4 regions of the Sodalis sp. RH20 genome follow, and region 1 is predicted to be linked to each of the others. Evidence: predicted binding sites of a transcription regulator. Region 1 holds the regulator's gene; each other region holds the start of a gene.

Region 1 (3,154 bases):
TTTGTCGTAATCAGAGCCGAAGTTATGCCAGTCTTCCATAACAAAATGCTTTTCGCTGGCATGGGCAATTTGCTGTACCGACGGCAGGCAGCCGTTGGGGAAAATATACTTATTAATCCACGGGTCGACATTCATATCGGTGATATTCGAGCCGATGGTATGCAGCAGGAACAGACCGTCGCGTTTCAGGTTGCGATCGATAACGTCGAAATAGGTGGCGTAATTCTTGGGGCCTACGTGTTCGAACATGCCGACTGAAACAATACGGTCAAATTGCATATCCAGATCGCGATAGTCCTGCAGCAAAATGGTGACATCCAGTCCCTCGCAGCGCGTTTGCGCCAGCTTTTGCTGCTCGGCAGAGATAGTGACGCCCTGTACCGATACGCCATAATTCCTGGCCGCGTAGGCGGCAAGCCCGCCCCAGCCGCAGCCCACGTCCAGCAGCGTCAGGCCGGGTCGCAGCTGCAGTTTTTCGCAAATCATCTTCAGCTTATCCTGCTGGGCTTCCTCGAGGGTGGTCGCCTGTTTCCAGTAGCCGCAGGAATATTGCATATAGGGATCGAGCATCTTTTCAAACAGATCGTTACCCAAATCGTAATGTTCTTTGCCCACGATCCAGGCCCGCTTGCGCGACTGGAGGTTCATCAGCCGGGCGGCGGCAATGCGTAAGGTATCTTTTAAATGATGCGGAAGTTTATTCTCCAGACCCGCCCTGAGAACACGCTGGAAAAAAATGTCCAGCCGCTCACACTCCCACCAGCCATCCATGTAACTCTCGCCCAATCCCAAAGATCCATCCTGCAATACGCGCTTAAAAAATCCCGGATTCTTGATTCGGATATCAAATGGTCTTGAACCATTGAGTTCAATACCGGCTTCAGAGAGCAATTCATGGACGATACGGTACCAATCATTATCATGAAAGCTCAGGTCTTCAACGCACGAGGAACTCATAGCTTCTCCATCACCTTTCTTCTGCAGTGCCCCGTCAGGAAAAGCACTCACCATGCCTGCGGGCTTTATAAGAATCCACGGTTATCCGTGGTGTCTGAAGTATCACCATCAACAGAGGAATATAAAGTAAACCTTAGACTGCGACTTAGCCGGGCGCTTTATAAAAGGGTGATGTCATGTTGGAAAACACGACATACTTTTATACAAATTTATTAGACAACTCGTTATAATTGTTAACGATATTGAGTATAAGCCTGCATTTTAATTTAGACAATAGCTAACGCGCTAATGTATTTCCCATTATAACTTAATGATTTCTCGCTGAAACAATAACTCTTTGCACAGAGATCATTATATGAAAAATCTTGTGTCCGAGGCGGACGGCGCTTTACATAGCAACAGACCCTGGAGGCGCCAGCCGGTTGCCCGGGCCTGGCGCGTGGCCTTAAGCGGGGAAGGGACCGTCTGCGACCGAACGGCGTTCAATCAGCGACGGATGGACTTCGATGGTTTTGGCGTTCTCGCGTTTGCTGGTAATCCTATCGAGCAGCATGGTAAGCGCCGCCTCGCCCAAATCCTCTTTAGGCTGATGGATGGTGGTCAGCGCCGGGCTGAAAAAGCACGAATTGCGCACGTTGTCGTAGCCGATGATAGAAATATCCTCAGGTACGCTCAGGCCCATTTCATTAATGGCGCACAGTGCGCCCATGGCCATAATGTCGCCGCCGCAGAAGACCGCGGTGGGACGCGGCGTTTGCGCCAGGATTTGTTTCATCGCCAGGTAGCCGGATTCAGGCTCGAAATTGCCTTGCACAATCCAGCGGTCGTTTAACGGGATGCCGGCCTCCGCCATGGCATGCAGATAGCCGCGGTGGCGGCCGCCGCCGGTGTTGCGCGCCAGCTGTCCGGGAATGGCGCCGATGGCGCGATGGCCGCGTTTAAGCAAATATTGCGTCGCCATATAACCGCCGGCAAAGGCGTTATCGATAATGGTGTCGGTAAAATCACGGCGGGCCTCACCCCAATCCATGACCACCATGGGGATATGCTGATATTCCTCAAGCATATCCAGCAGCGTTTCGGGATACTCGGCGCACATCACCAGCAGGCCGTCGACGCGCTTTTGCGCCAGCATCGCCAGATAGGCGCGCTGTTTTTCGAGATCATTGTGCGAATTGCACAATATCAGGGTATAACCGCGAGCAAAGCAATGGTGCTCAATCGCCTCGATAATTTCGGCGAAATAGGGCGCCTCGCTGGTGCTGGCGAGCAGGCCGATGGACTTGGTGCGATTGACCTTCAGGCTGCGCGCCACGGCGCTGGGTGAATAATGCAGTTGTTTAATGGCGTCCAGCACGGCAATTTGAGTGTCTTGCGCAACAAAACGGGTTTTATTGATCACATGCGAAACGGTGGTTGTCGATACATTAGCGCGTTTTGCCACATCTTTAATGGTTGCCATGCCTTTGATACTCCCGTACGCCCTGGCTGGAATAATGTCTGTCGAAGGCGCAAGCACTTTCCGACGCTGTGGAATTAACCGTTAATTTTCGTTCATCCCGCGCCAAAGTGAAAGTGTTAAATGTGGCGGCTACAGGTTGGGAGCAAGCTTTTTCATCGCTGTTATGGCAAACTGACGATAACTGCTCTGCGGGCCGGTGGATAAGGCCGGCGCCCTGGTTTACGTTAAGGAGATAGAATGGACAGCGATTTAAAAATGTCGTTACTGACCACGGTGTTCTCGCTGCTGGTGATTATTGTCTTCAGCTTTACCGCCGTCATGAACTGACACCCTCTCGGTTCAGATATAAAAAAGAGGAGCCTTGGCTCCTCTTTTTTTTCCGGCGCGCCTTCAGCGGATATTTTTCGGCGTGACCACCCGGCGGGCGCCCACGTAATGATCCTGCCAATAATCCTCACTCAGATAGCTGATACGGATATCGCTGCCGGTGCGGGGCGACTGGATAAAGCGACCATTGCCAAGATAGACGCCGACGTGATCCGCCGCGCCGCGATTGGAAATATGGAAAAAGACCAGGTCGCCGCTTTCCAGCTCGTCTTTCTTAACCGGCGCTGCGTCGCGCAGGTGGTACATTTCGTTGGCGGTGCGCGGCATATGGATGCGTACCACATCCTTGTAGGCATAATAAATCAGGCCGCTGCAGTCAAAGCCGGTATTAGGCGACATGCCGCCCCA
Region 2 (3,154 bases), 1.5 Mb from region 1:
TTGACGATATTGGCCGTCACCACCAGGTGTCCGACGTGTTCGGCTATCACCACCAGCGCCGCCGGCAGGATGGTCAGGATGCCGATCCACTCAAAGCGCGGGGTATAAAAGGTCGGCAGCGCGAACCAATGGGCGGCGGCGACCGGGGATAAATCCACCACGCCCATCGCCCAGGCCAGCGCGTAGCCCACCAGCACCCCGATCAGGATCGGGATAATGGCCAGGAAGCCGCGAAACAGCACCGATCCCAGCACGGTAACACCCAGGGTCACCAGGGAAATAATAATGGTGGAACTCGCCACCGGCGCGCCTTCCGTCGGCAGCAGCCCCGCCATATTAGCCGCGACGCCGGCCAGTTCCAGGCCGATTACCGAGACGATGGCGCCCATGGCGGCCGGCGGAAACACCACGTCAATCCAGCCGATACCGGCGACCTTGACGATCAGCGCCACCACGCAAAACAGCGCGCCGCAGGCGATAAAACCGCCCAGCGCCGCTTCATAGCCCAGCGGCAGCAACAACAGCACCGGCGATATAAAGGCAAAACTGGAACCCAGGTACGCCGGGATCTTGCCCTTGCAGATAAACAGGTACAGCAAGGTGCCGATACCGTTAAACAGCAGGACGGTGGCCGGATTGATTTTAAATAAAATCGGCACCAGCACCGTGGCGCCGAACATGGCGAACAGATGCTGAAAGCTGAGCGGGATGGTTTGCAGTAGCGGCGGGCGTTCATCAACACCGATGGCGCGACGGGTCATGTTGAGTTTCCTTAAAGTGAGAAGCAAAAAAAAGCCGGCCTGCCGGCCGGCTTGATTTTATTTGGTGCCAAAGAGTTTATCGCCCGCATCGCCGAGGCCCGGCATAATGTAGCCGTGCTCGTTAAGCCCCTTGTCGATGGCCGCGGTATACAGCTCGACATCGGGATGGGCTTTTTCCAGCGCCGCGATACCTTCGGGCGCCGCCACCAGGACCAATATCTTGATACTCTTGCAGCCGGCCTTCTTCAGTAAGTCGATGGTGGCGATCATCGAGCCGCCGGTGGCCAGCATCGGGTCGACCACCAGCGCCATGCGCTCGTCGATGCTCGAGGCCAGCTTCTGGAAATAAGGCACCGGCTCCAGGGTGGTTTCATCGCGATACATGCCGACCACGCTGATACGCGCGCTGGGCACGTTCTCCAGCACGCCGTCCATCATGCCCAGGCCCGCGCGCAGGATAGGCACCACGGTAATTTTCTTACCCTTGATTTGTTCAATTTCCACCGGACCGCACCATCCCTCGATGGTGACCTTTTCAGTTTCCAGATCGGCGGTTGCTACGTAGGTCAGTAAACTTCCCACTTCAGAGGCCAATTCACGAAAACGCTTGGTGCTGATATCATTTTCACGCATCAAACCTAATTTATGTTTCACAAGCGGGTGCTTTACCTCAACGATCTTCATCATTATTCTCCCCAAGTAGCATTAATTGCGCAAAAAAATCGCGAGATTATAACCCCTTTTATTTACTGCGCCATACGAAAATAGCTGATCCTGATCAACCGTTAAGCGAAATAAAGGCTGGACAACAAAAGCCGGGAGGGCGTTTGACATCACCACTCGCAAACGATTGCCCACGCTGTTAGAATTGCCTGCGCCAGAATACAAGCCAACATACCATCTCCGTGGGGATCTTGCAGTGACCGATAAAACCTCTCTCAGCTATAAAGACGCAGGCGTGGATATTGATGCCGGCAACGCCTTGGTAGACCGCATCAAAGGTGTGGTGAAACAGACAAAACGTCCGGAAGTCATGGGCGGGCTGGGTGGGTTCGGCGCGCTATGCGCCCTGCCGCAGAAATACCGCGAACCCATCCTGGTATCCGGCACCGACGGCGTCGGCACCAAGCTGCGTCTGGCGATGGATTTAAAACGTCACGATACCATCGGCATCGATCTGGTGGCGATGTGTGTCAACGATCTGGTGGTGCAGGGCGCCGAGCCGCTGTTCTTCCTGGACTATTTCGCCACCGGCAAACTGGATGTGGATACCGCGGCGGCGGTGATTACCGGCATTGCCGAAGGCTGTAAACAGTCCGGCTGCGCCCTGGTCGGCGGCGAAACGGCGGAAATGCCCGGCATGTATCATGGCGAGGATTATGACGTGGCGGGTTTTTGCGTCGGCGTGGTGGAAAAATCGGAAATCATCGACGGCAGCAAGGTACAGGCCGGTGATACTCTGCTGGCCCTGGCCTCAAGCGGCCCGCACTCCAACGGGTATTCCCTGGTGCGTAAGATCCTTGAGTTCAGCCAAACCGACCCGCTCACCACCCAACTGGACGGCAAGCCCCTGGCCGATCACCTGCTTGAGCCGACGCGCATTTATGTTAAGGCGCTGCTGGAGCTTATCGCGCAAACCGAGATCCACGCCATCGCCCACCTCACCGGCGGCGGTTTTTGGGAAAACATCCCCCGGGTATTGCCGGCGGACACGCAGGCGGTCATCGACGAGGGCAGTTGGCAATGGCCGGCGGTATTCGGCTGGCTGCAGCAGGCCGGCAACGTCAGCCGCCATGAAATGTACCGCACCTTTAACTGCGGCGTCGGCATGATTGTCGTGGTGCCTGCGCACAGCGCCGATCGGGCGCTGTCGTTGCTGGCCGGCCTGGGCGAGACCGCCTGGAAGCTGGGCGAGATCCAGACGCTGGCCGGCGGCGAACGGGTCATTATCCGTTAATGAAAAAGCTGGTGGTGCTGATCTCGGGCGAGGGCAGCAATCTGCAGGCGGTGATCGACGCCTGCCGGCAGGAAAGAATGCCGGCACGGGTCGCGGCGGTCTTCAGCAACCGGGCCGACGCGTTAGGACTCAGGCGCGCCGCCCGCGCCGATGTGCCCGCCCGCGCGCTGCTGCCCGGCGACTATCCCGACCGCGCGTCCTTCGACCGCGCCCTATGCGAGGCCATCGACCGCTATCAGCCGGACGCGGTGATCCTGGCCGGTTATATGCGCATCCTGTCGCCGGACTTTGTCGGCCATTACGCGGGACGGATGCTGAATATCCACCCTTCCCTGCTTCCCTTGTATCCGGGCCTGCATACCCATCGCCAGGCGTTGGCCAACGGCGATCGCGAACACGGCACCTCGGTGCATTTCGTGACGGAACAGCTGGACGG
Region 3 (3,154 bases), 1.6 Mb from region 1:
CGGTAAATAATGAGCCAACATCAAACCGCCCATTTATTATTGGTCGACGATGATACCAGCCTGCTGAAACTGCTGGGCATGCGCCTGACCAGCGAAGGATTTACCGTCACCACCGCCGAAAGCGGCCAGGACGCCCTGCGCGTGCTGGCGCGGGAAAAAATCGATCTGGTGATAAGCGATCTGCGCATGGACGAAATGGACGGGCTGGCGCTGTTCGGCGAGATCCAGCGCCATCAGCCCGGCATGCCGGTGATCATCCTGACCGCCCATGGTTCCATACCCGATGCGGTAGCCGCCACGCAAAAAGGCGTGTTCAGTTTCCTGACCAAACCCGTCGACAGGGATGCCTTATACCAGGCTATCGATCATGCCCTGCAACTGTCGATGCCGGCGGGCGACGACAGCTGGCGCGAGTCAATCGTCACCCGCAGCCCCCTCATGCTGCGGCTGCTGGAGCAGGCTAAAATGGTGGCGCAGTCGGATGTCAGCGTGCTGATTAACGGCCAGAGCGGCACCGGCAAGGAGATCCTGGCGCAGGCGATCCATGCCGCCAGCCCCCGCGCCAAACATCCTTTTATCGCCATTAACTGCGGCGCGTTGCCGGAGCAGTTGCTGGAGTCGGAGCTGTTCGGGCATGCCAAAGGGGCGTTTACCGGCGCGGTGAGCAGCCGGGAGGGTTTGTTCCAGGCGGCCGCGGGCGGGACGCTGTTCCTGGACGAGATTGGCGATATGCCGCTATCCTTGCAGGTCAAGCTGTTGCGCGTCCTGCAGGAGCGCAAAGTGCGCCCGCTGGGCAGCAATTGGGATGTGGATATCGACGTCAGGATCATTTCCGCCACCCACCGCGATCTGCCCAAGGTGATGGCCGCAGGCGGGTTTCGCGAAGATTTGTATTACCGCCTGAATGTGGTCAGCCTGAAATTGCCGGCGCTGCATGAGCGTGCCGAGGATATCCCGGTGCTGGCCAATCATTTGCTGCGGGCGGCGGCGCTGCGCCATAAGCCGTTTGTACGCAGCTTTTCCACCGATGCCATGAAACGTCTGATGGCGGCCAGTTGGCCTGGCAATGTACGTCAGCTGGTTAACGTGATAGAACAGTGTGTGGCCCTGACGTCGGCCCCGGTCATCAGCGAAGCGCTGGTGGAGCAGGCGCTGGAGGGGGAAAATACCGTCTTGCCGACGTTTGTTGAGGCCAGATTGCAATTTGAATTACATTATCTGCGTAAATTATTGCAGATCACCAAAGGTAACGTTACCCAGGCGGCGCGTATGGCCGGACGTAACCGCACTGAATTTTATAAGCTTTTGTCTCGTCACGAGCTGGACGCTAACGACTTTAAAGCCTAAGTTGGCTCTCTTTTTACCCATGCTGCGCGGCCGGCGTCGCCGGGCTGCCTGAAAAAGGTTTTACGATGAAAAAAATCGATGCAATTATCAAACCGTTCAAACTGGACGATGTGCGCGAGGCGTTGGCGGAAGTCGGCATCACCGGCATGACCGTCACCGAGGTGAAAGGCTTCGGGCGCCAGAAAGGCCATACCGAGCTTTATCGCGGCGCGGAATATATGGTGGATTTTTTGCCCAAGGTAAAAATCGAGCTGGTGGTGGCCGATGATATCGTCGACAGCTGCGTCGATACCATCATGCATACCGCCCAGACCGGTAAAATCGGCGACGGTAAAATCTTTGTTTTCGACGTTGCGCGCGTTGTGCGTATCCGCACCGGCGAGCAGGACGAAGAAGCGATCTGACGCCCGCCGTTATTCCCGCGCCCGCGGCATATACCGCTGGGCGGGGAGTCCCGTGGTCATGAAAAAATTCCCCGCCGGCATGAAAAAAAATCCCAATCCCCTTGCGACCCGCGCGTGCCCGCCCTTATGGGCGCGCGGCGACGGAATCGTTTGCTTAAAAACCGGCGCGGGCCCTATCGGAGCAGGGGCAAAAAAGTTTACACTATCGCCATAGCGTCAACGGATTCTTACAATCTTTTTTTTCACCCCACAGCGATGCCAGCTGAGCCAGGAGAAGCGGATGTTAAAGCGTGATATGAACATTGCAGATTATGATGCCGAATTATGGCAGGCAATGGAGCAGGAAGTGGTGCGCCAGGAAGAGCACATTGAACTGATTGCCTCGGAAAACTACACCAGTCCGCGCGTCATGCAGGCTCAAGGCTCCCAGTTGACCAATAAATATGCCGAAGGTTATCCGGGCAAGCGTTATTACGGCGGCTGCGAATTTGTCGATATCGTCGAGCAGCTGGCCATCGATCGCGCCAAGGAGCTGTTCGGCGCCGATTATGCCAACGTGCAGCCGCATTCCGGGTCGCAGGCCAACTTTGCCGTCTATACCGCGCTGTTGCAGCCCGGCGATACGGTGCTGGGCATGAACCTGGCCCACGGCGGTCACCTGACCCATGGTTCGCCGGTTAACTTTTCCGGCAAACTGTATAACATCATTCCTTACGGCATTGATGAGAGCGGCCATATCGATTACGCGGAGCTGGCGCAATTGGCCGAAACGCATAAGCCGAAGATGATTATCGGCGGTTTTTCCGCCTATTCCGGTATTGTCGATTGGGCTAAGATGCGTGAAATCGCCGATAAAGTGGGCGCTTACCTGTTTGTCGACATGGCCCATGTGGCCGGCCTGGTCGCCGCCGATGTCTATCCGAACCCGGTGCCTCACGCGCATGTGGTGACCACCACGACCCATAAAACCCTGGCCGGTCCACGCGGCGGCCTGATCCTGGCCAAGGGCGGCAGCGAAGAACTGTATAAGAAGCTCAATTCCGCCGTTTTCCCGGGCGGGCAGGGCGGGCCGTTGATGCATGTGATCGCCGGCAAGGCGGTGGCGCTGAAAGAAGCGATGGAGCCGGCGTTCCGTATTTACCAGCAGCAGGTGGCCAGGAACGCCAAGGCCATGGTGGCGGTGTTCCTGGAACGCGGCTACAACATTGTTTCCGGCGGTACCGATAACCATCTGTTCCTGCTGGACCTGGTGGACAAAAACCTGACCGGTAAAGAAGCCGATGCCGCGCTCGGAAGGGCGAATATCACCGTGAACAAGAACGCCGTGCCAAACGATCCTAAAAGTCCGTTTGTCACCTCCGGTATCCGTATCGGCACGCCGGCGGTCACCCGGCGCGGTTTCG
Region 4 (3,154 bases), 1.6 Mb from region 1:
ATTGCACCAGACTTCCAGCGGGCTCATGCCGGGCTCGTCGTTGGGAATATCCCGCAGTTGGAAACGCCCGCCGCGATTGCCGTCGCTGACCAGCTCCGGCATGGCGTTGGACAGCCCGCCGGCGCCGACGTCATGGATAAACAAAATAGGATTGTCGTCGCCCATCTGCCAGCAGCGGTCGATCACCTCCTGGCAGCGGCGCTCCATTTCCGGGTTGTCGCGCTGCACCGAGGCGAAGTCGAGATCGGCGTCCGACTGGCCGGACGCCATCGAGGACGCCGCGCCGCCGCCGAGACCGATATTCATCGCCGGGCCGCCCAGCACGATAAGCTTGGCGCCGGGGGTGATCTCTCCTTTCTGCACATGGCCGTCGCGAATATTGCCGAGGCCGCCCGCCAGCATAATGGGCTTATGGTAGCCGCGCAGCTCAACGCCGTTATGGCTGTTGACCCGCTCCTCATAAGTGCGGAAATACCCGGTCAGCGCGGGACGGCCGAACTCATTGTTAAACGCCGCGCCGCCCAGCGGACCGTCGGTCATGATATCCAGCGCGCTGACAATGCGATCCGGCTTGCCGAAATCCTCTTCCCACGGCTGGCCGAAACCGGGAATGCGCAGGTTGGAGACGGAAAAGCCCACCAGGCCGGCCTTGGGCTTGGACCCGCGGCCGGTGGCGCCCTCATCGCGTATCTCGCCGCCGGAGCCGGTAGCGGCGCCGGGCCAGGGTGAAATAGCCGTGGGATGATTATGGGTTTCCACCTTCATCAGGATATGCGCCGCTTCCTGGTGATAATCGTAACGGGCGCTGCCGGGTGCGGCGAAGAAACGTCCCACCGCCGGTCCCTCCATGACCGCGGCGTTGTCCTTATAGGCGGACAGGACAAACTCCGGCGTCTGTTCAAAGGTATTCTTGATCATTTTAAACAGCGACTTCGGCTGTTCCTGGCCGTCGATAATCCAGTCGGCGTTGAAGATTTTATGGCGACAATGTTCGGAATTGGCCTGGGCGAACATATACAGCTCAACGTCGGTGGGATCGCGGCCCAAGCGGGTGAACGCCTCGAGCAGGTAGTCGATTTCATCCGGCGCCAGCGCCAGCCCCAGCGTCTGGTTGGCCTGCTCCAGGGCGTCGCGGCCGTCCGCGAGCATAGCCACGGTGCGCACCGGCGCGGGCTCGTGGTGGGCAAACAGCGCCTGGGCCTGCTCCAGCTCGCTGAAGACGGTTTCCATCATCCGGTCATGCAGCAACGTCCCCAGTTGCCGCCACTGGTCCCCGGTCATCGACGCGCCCTGGAAATAAAACGCCAGCCCGCGTTCCAGGCGCTTGACCTGCGCCAGCCCGCAGTTATGGGCGATATCGGTGGCCTTCGACGACCAGGGGGATAATGTGCCGGGACGCGGCGTAACCAGCAGCAGCCGGCCCTGGGGCGCATGTTCGGCGAGAGAGGGGCCATACTTCAGCAGCCGTTGCAGCCGGGCAAGCTCGTCGGCGGAAAGCGGCGCGCTCAGGTCGGCAAAGTGGACATATTCAGCATAGACATCGCTGACCGGAAGCCGGGCATCCTGGCAGCGGGACAATAGCTTGTTGATACGAAATGCCGACAGAGCGGGCGAACCACGCAGTATTTCCATAATAAAAGATCTCTCGTCTTTGAACCGGCGACCAAAGGTGCTCGGGTACGGCTTGCCATGGGGCGCATCTTTAGCGCAGCTTCAGGGGGGAAACGCGCGCCATTATAGAGAATCCCGGCGGCGGACGAAACCGTTTGCGCGGTTATTGTTGCGATTCTTCTTGTTAAAACGTCCCCGCGGCGGGAATGCAATAAATTTGCACCTTGGCGTTTTGTTAAGCAAAATGCTCCGACCCCAGGGAAAAAAAGATAATAACACCGCGATCACAGACCGCGATAAAATCGCCCCGGCGAGAGATAACTATTTGAAGCGTTTTAAATTAAATTATGTCGTGACCGGCGTTATCGCCGTCTTGCTGACCTGGGCGTTGTGGTTAAACGTCCCCTGGCACAGCATGCAGGACGATAAACTCAGCCAGATAAAAGCCAGGGGAACGCTGCGCGTCAGCACCATCGACGCTCCGCTGAGCTTTTATACCGCCAACAACCAGCAAACCGGTTTCGATTACGAACTGGCGAAGCGTTTCGCCGATTATCTGGGGGTCAGGCTGGTCATCCGCCAGCGCCATACCCTCAATGAACTGTTCGACGATCTGGACAACGACGATGCCGATCTGCTCGCCGCCGGATTGCTCTACAATAACGACCGCCTGCAGCGTTTTACTACCGGCCCCGCCTATTATTACGTTTCCCAGCAACTGGTGTACCGCCTGGGCCAGCCGCGGCCGAAAAACCTCGGCGCCCTGCAGGGCCGGCTGGCCGTCTCCTCCGGGTCGGCGCATATCTCGCTGCTGCGCGGCCTGAAGGAAACAAAATATCCGCAATTGCAATGGGAGGTATCCTCCGATCTCAGCAGCAAGGCGCTGCTGGAGCAGGTGGCCGAAGGCAAGCTCGACTATACGCTGGTGGATTCGGCGACCGTCGGCCTGCTGCAACGGGTGCATCCGCAGTTGGCCGTGGCCTTCGACGTCAGCGACGAGGAGCCGGTCACCTGGTATCTGCCGCGGCGCAATAGCGACAACCTTTCCGCCGCCCTGCTGGATTTTTTCAGCGGCCAGGAAGCGGACGGCACCATGGCGCGGCTGGAGGAAAAATATCTCGGCCACGTGGGCAGTTTTGATTACGTGGACACCAAGACCTTTTTGACCTCCATCGACGCCACGCTGCCGACGCTGCAAGGGCTGTTCCAGCAATATGCCAAGGAAATCGACTGGAAACTGCTGGCGGCCATCTCCTATCAGGAATCCCATTGGAATCCCCAGGCCGTCTCCCCCACCGGCGTGCGCGGCCTGATGATGTTGACCCGCGCCACCGCCGATAGCCTGGGCATTACCGATCGGCTGGACATTGAACAAAGCATCCGGGGCGGGGCGCTGTATCTGGAACGCATGATGCAAAAAGTGCCCGATACCATTCCCGAGGATGAAAAAATCTGGTTTGCGCTGACCGCCTATAATATGGGTTATGCGCATATGCTGGACGCGCGCGCCCTGACGGCAAAGCAGCAGGGCAATCCCGACAGC

What was found. Region 1 encodes PurR, which represses purine synthesis genes. Its sites were predicted from a motif close to CANGCAAACGTTTGCNTG; they were not measured.
Region 2: purM (phosphoribosylformylglycinamidine cyclo-ligase) is a predicted target of PurR. The motif match lies at 1,601-1,618, and genes of this name have one in related genera.
Region 3: glyA (serine hydroxymethyltransferase) is a predicted target of PurR. The motif match lies at 1,891-1,908, and genes of this name have one in related genera.
Region 4: purL (phosphoribosylformylglycinamidine synthase) is a predicted target of PurR. The motif match lies at 1,756-1,773, and genes of this name have one in related genera.

What each region holds. Positions count from the first base shown of each region.
Region 1 covers NZ_CP178733.1:1,928,128-1,931,281, forward strand. The annotation lists gene cfa (cyclopropane fatty acyl phospholipid synthase) at 1-957, opposite strand, end outside; gene purR (HTH-type transcriptional repressor PurR) at 1,403-2,419, opposite strand; gene ACL2XM_RS08975 (YnhF family membrane protein) at 2,657-2,746, shown strand; gene ACL2XM_RS08980 (NlpC/P60 family protein) at 2,810-3,154, opposite strand, start outside.
Region 2 covers NZ_CP178733.1:388,139-391,292, reverse strand. The annotation lists gene uraA (uracil permease) at 1-761, opposite strand, end outside; gene upp (uracil phosphoribosyltransferase) at 819-1,445, opposite strand; gene purM (phosphoribosylformylglycinamidine cyclo-ligase) at 1,681-2,718, shown strand; gene purN (phosphoribosylglycinamide formyltransferase) at 2,718-3,154, shown strand, end outside.
Region 3 covers NZ_CP178733.1:286,545-289,698, forward strand. The annotation lists gene ACL2XM_RS01370 (two-component system QseEF-associated lipoprotein QseG) at 1-10, shown strand, start outside; gene glrR (two-component system response regulator GlrR) at 10-1,347, shown strand; gene glnB (nitrogen regulatory protein P-II) at 1,413-1,751, shown strand; gene glyA (serine hydroxymethyltransferase) at 2,032-3,154, shown strand, end outside.
Region 4 covers NZ_CP178733.1:278,272-281,425, reverse strand. The annotation lists gene purL (phosphoribosylformylglycinamidine synthase) at 1-1,632, opposite strand, end outside; gene mltF (membrane-bound lytic murein transglycosylase MltF) at 1,856-3,154, shown strand, end outside.